DNA from 2 places in the Streptomyces sp. NPDC003393 genome. Region 2 is predicted to be linked to the other one. Evidence: predicted binding sites of a transcription regulator. Region 2 holds the regulator's gene; the other holds the start of a gene.
What was found. The regulator HspR, encoded in region 2, represses chaperone genes until heat shock. The targets are predictions, from matches to a motif close to TTGAGNNNNNNNNNCTCAA.
Positions count from the first base shown of each region.

Region 1: a site for HspR is predicted at 2,085-2,103, ahead of lon (endopeptidase La). Genes of this name have one in related genera too.

Region 1 is NZ_JBSFRB010000016.1:109,622-113,027, reverse strand. It holds gene lon (endopeptidase La) at 1-2,062, opposite strand, end outside; gene ACWDUZ_RS18045 (spermine/spermidine synthase domain-containing protein) at 2,400-3,077, shown strand; gene ACWDUZ_RS18040 (response regulator transcription factor) at 3,202-3,406, shown strand, end outside.
Region 2 is NZ_JBSFRB010000007.1:34,634-38,039, forward strand. It holds gene grpE (nucleotide exchange factor GrpE) at 1-434, shown strand, start outside; gene dnaJ (molecular chaperone DnaJ) at 528-1,700, shown strand; gene ACWDUZ_RS09565 (heat shock protein transcriptional repressor HspR) at 1,706-2,155, shown strand; gene ACWDUZ_RS09570 (sugar ABC transporter substrate-binding protein) at 2,619-3,406, shown strand, end outside.

The DNA.
Region 1 (3,406 bases), on a different contig from region 2:
GGATGTGCACGCCCCGGTCCTTCAGATCGCCCACCGGCAGCTCCAGCTCGGCGCCGTGGCTGCGCAGGAAGCTCAGCGCGATCTGCGCGGACTCCTTCATCACATCACCGAGCTGACCGGTCAGGGTCAGGCCCGCCGCGCCCGTCTCCGGGTCGGCCAGGGACGCCTCGACGAAGAGCACGTCTCCGCCGGCCCCGGTGACCGCCAGGCCCGTCGCCACCCCGGGGACGGCCGTACGGCGCTCGGCCGGGTCCTGAGCGGACTCGGGCACGTGGTGCGGACGGCCGATGAGGTCGCGCAGATCCGCCTCGGTGACGGCGAACGGCAGGTCCCGCTCCCCCAGTTCGTGCTGGGCCGCCACCTTGCGCAGCAGCCGCGCGATGGCCCGCTCCAGGGTGCGCACGCCCGCCTCGCGGGTGTACTCGCCGGCCAGCCTGCGCAGCGCACCCTCGTCGATCGTGACCTCGGTCGGGTCCAGGCCGGCCCGCTCCAGCTGGCGCGGGAGCAGGTGGTCGCGCGCGATGACGACCTTCTCGTCCTCGGTGTACCCGTCCAGGCGGACGATCTCCATCCGGTCCGCCAGCGCCTCCGGGATGGCCTCCAGGACGTTGGCGGTGGCCAGGAAGACGACGTCCGACAGGTCGAGTTCGACCTCCAGGTAGTGGTCGCGGAAGGTGTGGTTCTGCGCCGGGTCCAGCACTTCGAGCAGGGCCGCGGCCGGGTCGCCGCGGAAGTCGGAGCCGACCTTGTCGATCTCGTCCAGCAGGACCACCGGGTTCATCGACCCGGCCTCCTTGACGGCGCGCACGATCCGGCCGGGCAGCGCGCCGACGTACGTACGACGGTGGCCGCGGACCTCGGCCTCGTCGCGGACGCCGCCCAGGGCGACCCGGACGAACTTGCGTCCCATGGCGTGCGCCACGGACTCGCCGAGCGAGGTCTTGCCGACCCCGGGCGGTCCGACGAGCGCCAGGACGGCACCGCCGCGCCGCCCGCCGATCACGCCCAGGCCACGGTCGCCGCGGCGCTTGCGCACCGCCAGGTACTCGGTGATCCGTTCCTTGACGTCCTCCAGGCCCGAGTGCTCGGCGTCCAGGACCGCCTTGGCGCCCTGGATGTCGTAGGCGTCCTCGGTCCGCTCGTTCCAGGGCATCTCCAGGACGGTGTCCAGCCAGGTGCGGATCCAGGAGCCCTCGGGGGAGGCGTCGGAGGCCCGCTCCAGCTTGTCGACCTCCTTGAGGGCGGCCTCGCGCACCTTCTCGGGCAGGTCGGCGGCCTCGACGCGGGCCCGGTAGTCGTCGGACTCCTCGCCGTCCTTCTCGCCGTTGAGCTCGCGCAGCTCCTTGCGGACGGCCTCGAGCTGACGGCGGAGCAGGAACTCGCGCTGCTGCTTGTCGACGCCCTCCTGGACGTCCTTGGCGATGGTCTCGGCCACATCCTGTTCGGCGAGGTGGTCGCGCAACTGCTGGGTGGCGATCTTCAGCCGGGCCACCGGGTCGGCGGTCTCCAGCAGCTCGACCTTCTGTTCGATGGTCAGGAAGGGCGAGTAGCCGGAGTTGTCGGCGAGCGCGGACACGTCCTCGATGGCCTGCACCCGGTCCACGACCTGCCAGGCGCCACGCTTGCGCAGCCAGGCGGTGGCCAGGGCCTTGTACTCCTTGACGAGTTCCGCGACCTGGCCGGGCAGCGGGTCCGGCACGCTCTCGTCGATCCGCGCGCCCTCGACCCACAGCGCGGCACCCGGTCCGGTGGTCCCGGCGCCGATCCGCACGCGGCCGCGGCCACGGATCAGGGCGCCCGGGTCGCCGTCGGCCAGCCGGCCGACCTGCTCGACCGTGCCCAGCACGCCGGTCTTCGCGTACGTGCCCTCGATGCGCGGCACCAGCAGCACTCTGGGCTTCCCGGGCTCCGACCGGGCAGCGGCCTGAGCGGCCTCCACCGCGGCCCGTACCTCGCTGTCGCTCAGATCCAGCGGGACCACCATCCCGGGCAGCACGACCTCGTCGTCTAGCGGCAGCACAGGCAGGGCGAGCGGTGTGAACGCTGCGGACTCAGCAGCCATGATCTCCCCTTCGGCAGTCAAGTTGAGTTACGTCGACTCAATGCACGAGGGGGCTCGAATGTTCCCAGGGGCCTGTTCGCTCTGAGCGATCACTTGCGCGGGGACGAGAAAGGCCAGGTCGCGCCGAGGGAAGCGAGGCCGGGCAGCCGCCGCCGGGGACGCAGGCCGCGCACGGTCGTGCGGCGAGCCCAGCGCGTGGCGTCGGCGGCCGCTGGACGGCGAGACCCCGGCTCCCCCGTGGAAGCGGAACCCGGGGAGCCCGCCACTGTCTCCCCGGAGCCCGTGCGTCACCCCTAAATCATGTGGCCAGGCGGCGCGGTTCGGGCAGGATGGCCCCATGACCGCCTCGTACGAGACTCCTGTGGTGCTGGACCGTCGCGAGGGCCCCTATGGCGAGGTCGCGCTGCGCCGGCACGGCGAGCTGCTTCAGATCATCGCCAACGGCTGCTTCCTGATGGACACCTCCGACGGCCGTTCGGAGCGGCTGCTGGTCGACGCCGCCCTCGCCGCGCTGGACGGCAGGGCGCACCCGCACGTGCTGATCGGCGGCCTGGGCGTGGGCTTCTCGCTCGCGCACGCCGCCGCCGACCCGCGCTGGGGACGGATCACGGCGGTCGAGCGCGAGCCGGCGATCATCGACTGGCACCGCTCCGGTCCCCTCGCCGAGCTCACGGCGGCGGCGCTCGCCGACCCGCGCACCGAGATCGTCGAGGCCGATCTGCTCTCTTACGTCAATGAGACATCCACCACTTTCGACGCGTTGTGCCTGGACATCGACAACGGCCCCGACTGGACGGTCACGGAGGGCAACGGCGGGCTGTACACACCCCCCGGACTGGCAAGCTGCGCAAGGGCGTTGACGCCCGGCGGGGTGCTCGCGGTGTGGTCGGCCAGGCCGTCTCCGGAATTTGAAGGAACCTTGTGGAATGTCGGGTTCCAACAGGTGCGCACCGAAGAGATCCCCGTTGCCCGGGGAGTTCCGGACGTCGTGCACCTGGCCGTCCGCCCTGGATAGCAAAGCCGCGGTGACTCCCCGTACGCTGCTTCCCTGACGCCGATCATTCAAGCGTCAATCGCAACCATGCGCAGTCAAGGAATCACCCCACGGATTCCGGAAGCACACCTCTCAGGGGCGGGCGATGGAGCAGACACACACCTCCCACAACGCGACGTCGGCCGGACCGGGCGCACAGCGCCGGGTCCTGGTGGTTGAAGACGACCAGACCATCCTGGACGCCATCGCCACCCGCCTGCGCGCCGAGGGATTCCTCGTGCAGACGGCGGGCGACGGCCCGTCCGCGGTCGACACCGCCGAGGCCTGGCAGCCCGACCTGCTGATCCTCG
Region 2 (3,406 bases):
TCAGGGAGATCGCCATCGCGAACCTCCTGACCGAGCTCCTGCCCGTGCTCGACGACATCGGGCGCGCGCGGGAACACGGCGAACTGGTGGGCGGTTTCAAGTCCGTCGCCGAGTCGCTGGAGAGCGTGGCGGCCAAGATGGGACTGCAGCAGTTCGGCAAGGAGGGCGAGCCCTTCGACCCGACGGTCCACGAGGCGCTGATGCACTCCTACGCCCCGGACGTCACCGAGACGACGTGCGTGGCGATCCTGCAACCCGGGTACCGCATCGGCGAGCGCACCATCCGCCCCGCGCGGGTGGCGGTGGCCGAGCCGCAGCCGGGCGCCCAGACGGTCAAGCCGGCCGAGGAGTCCGGCACGGCCAAGGGCGACGCGCAGGGTGAGGCCGGCGACGCCGGCGAGGGCAAGGACAGCGGTGGCCCCGAGGAGGGCTGACGGCGAAGGCGCCATAGGCACCACGGCACCCGCGGGTGCCGTGGTCGCCCCGGGCGTGGTGAGTGACGACGCAGGAAAGGAGGGACGTCGGGGATGAGCACCAAGGACTTCATCGAGAAGGACTACTACAAGGTCCTCGGCGTCCCCAAGGACGCCACCGAGGCCGAGATCAAGAAGGCGTACCGGAAGCTCGCCCGCGAGTTCCACCCGGACGCCAACAAGGGCAACGCCAAGGCCGAGGAGCGCTTCAAGGAGATCTCCGAGGCGAACGACGTGCTCGGTGACCCCAAGAAGCGCAAGGAGTACGACGAGGCCCGCTCCCTGTTCGGCAACGGCGGCTTCCGCCCCGGGCCGGGGGCGAGCGGCGGCTCCTTCAACTTCGACCTGGGCGACCTCTTCGGTGGGGGCGCCCAGGGCGGGGGCGGCTTCGGCGGCGGAATCGGTGACGTCTTCGGGGGCCTGTTCAACCGGGGCGGCGCGGGCGCCGGGACGCGCACGCAGCCGCGGCGCGGCCAGGACATCGAGTCCGAGGTCACGCTGAGCTTCACGGAGGCCATCGAGGGCGCCACGGTGCCGCTGCGGATGTCCAGCCAGCAGCCGTGCAAGGCGTGTTCGGGCACCGGCGACAAGAACGGCACACCGCGGGTGTGCCCGACGTGCGTCGGGACCGGGCAGGTGGCGCGCGGCTCGGGCGGCGGCTTCTCGCTGACCGACCCGTGCCCGGACTGCAAGGGCCGCGGCCTGATCGCGGAGAACCCCTGCGAGGTCTGCCACGGCTCGGGACGTGCCAAGTCGTCCCGGACGATGCAGGTCCGCATCCCGGCCGGCGTCAACGACGGGCAGCGCATCCGGCTGCGCGGCAAGGGCGCACCGGGCGAGCGCGGCGGGCCGGCCGGCGACCTGTACGTCGTGGTGCACGTCGGCGAGCACCCGGTCTTCGGGCGCAAGGGCGACAACCTCACCGTCACCGTGCCGGTCACGTTCGACGAGGCGGCGCTCGGCGGCGAGGTGCGGGTGCCGACGCTCGGCGGACCGCCGGTGACGCTGAAGCTGCCCCCGGGCACGCCGAACGGCCGCACGATGCGGGCCCGTGGCAAGGGCGCGGTCCGCAAGGACGGCACCCGCGGGGACCTGCTGGTCACCGTCGAGGTGCGTGTTCCCAAGGACCTGTCGGGGAAGGCTCGTGACGCGCTGGAGGCGTATCGCGAGGCGACCGCGGGCGAGGACCCGCGGGCGGAGCTGTTCGAGGCCGCGAAGGGAGCATGAGGGAGATGGACGGCCGCCGTCGCAACCCGTACGAACTGACGGAAGACACACCGGTGTACGTCATCTCCGTGGCCGCTCAGCTGTCCGGACTGCACCCGCAGACCCTCCGTCAGTACGACAGGCTGGGCCTGGTGTCCCCGGACCGCACCGCCGGACGGGGCCGCCGCTACTCGGCCCGCGACATCGAACTGCTCCGCCAGGTGCAGCAGTTGTCGCAGGACGAGGGCATCAACCTGGCGGGCATCAAGCGGATCATCGAACTGGAGAACCAGGTCGCCGCGTTGCAGTCACGGGTGGCGGAACTGCAGGCGGCCGTGGAGGGCGCCGCTGCCACGATGCGCCAGCGTGAGGCCGCCGTCCACGCCTCCTACCGCCGCGACCTGGTCCCCTACCAGGAGGTCCAGCAGACCAGCGCGCTGGTCGTCTGGCGGCCCAAGCGGCAGCAGTCGGACTGACGGCCCGGGCGGCGTACGCGGGGCGCACACACGCGGATTCAGGGGCCGGGAGGCGGACAGTCTCCCGGCCCCTCGCCGTGCCGGGGCACGGCTGCCCTCCGGGAGTGCCGCCGTCGACGGGAACCTGACCGCCCATCGGCGTTCGCCGTGTCCGGGGACGGCCCCGCACGACCGGTGCATGGCCGAGTTCGCTCGGTCGGTTGTGCGTTCCGTTCGCGCACTCGGCCGATTGGACGGATCTTTACCGGTCGATGAATCTTCGTTGAGTGGAGGGTCCGTAAAGGGCGTTTGGAGAGGGTTCGGTGAGGCTTCGCAGGCTCTTCACGCAGGAAGCGGAGCGTGGTGTTGTCATCTCGTTAAGTGGTTCCGCTTGACGGCGGTGGTCGCCTCCGCGTTGGCTTTTCAGTCACCTGGGTCGCAATGCTGCGTCCTCGTCCGGAAGGCACCAGAAGTGAGCACCTCGATGCGTCGTATCGCCATAGCCGTGGCCGCGCCCACGCTGACCTTCTCGCTCGCCGCCTGCGGGGCGCTCGGTGGTTCGGGGAGCAGCGCCGACGCGAGCCCGACCAAGGGCGACGATGTGAAGGTGGGTCTGCTGCTGCCGGAGACCGCCAACACGCGCTACGACAAGTTCGACGCACCCATCATCAGGAGCAAGGTCGCCGAGCTGACCAAGAAGCAGGGCGTCGTCGACTACGCCAACGCCGGGGCGAACCCCTCCAAGCAGGCCGACCAGATGCAGCGGATGATCGACGAGAAGGTCGACGTCATCCTGCTCGACGCCGTCGACTCCCACGCCATCGCCCCCATGGTGAAGAAGGCCAAGGACGCCGGCATCCCGGTCATCGCTTACGACCGGCTCGCCGAGGGCCCGATCGACGCGTACATCTCCTTCGACAACGAGCTGGTCGGCGAGGTGCAGGGCCGCTCGCTGCTGGAGGCGCTGGGCTCCAAGGCGGACAGCTCCGACAAGATCGTCATGATGAACGGCTCGCTGACCGACCCGAACGCCAAGCAGTTCAAGCAGGGCGCCCTCAACCAGCTGAACGGCAAGGTGACGATCGCCAAGTCCTACGACACCACGAAGTGGAAGCCGGAGATCGCCCAGGCCAACATGGCCAAGGCGATCAGCCAGATCGGCAAGGACAACATCGCCGGCGTCTACTCCGCCAACGACGGTCTCGCGGGCGGCGTCATCAAGGCCCTCAAGGACGCCGGCGTCACCAAGCTGCCCCCGGTCACCGGCCAGGA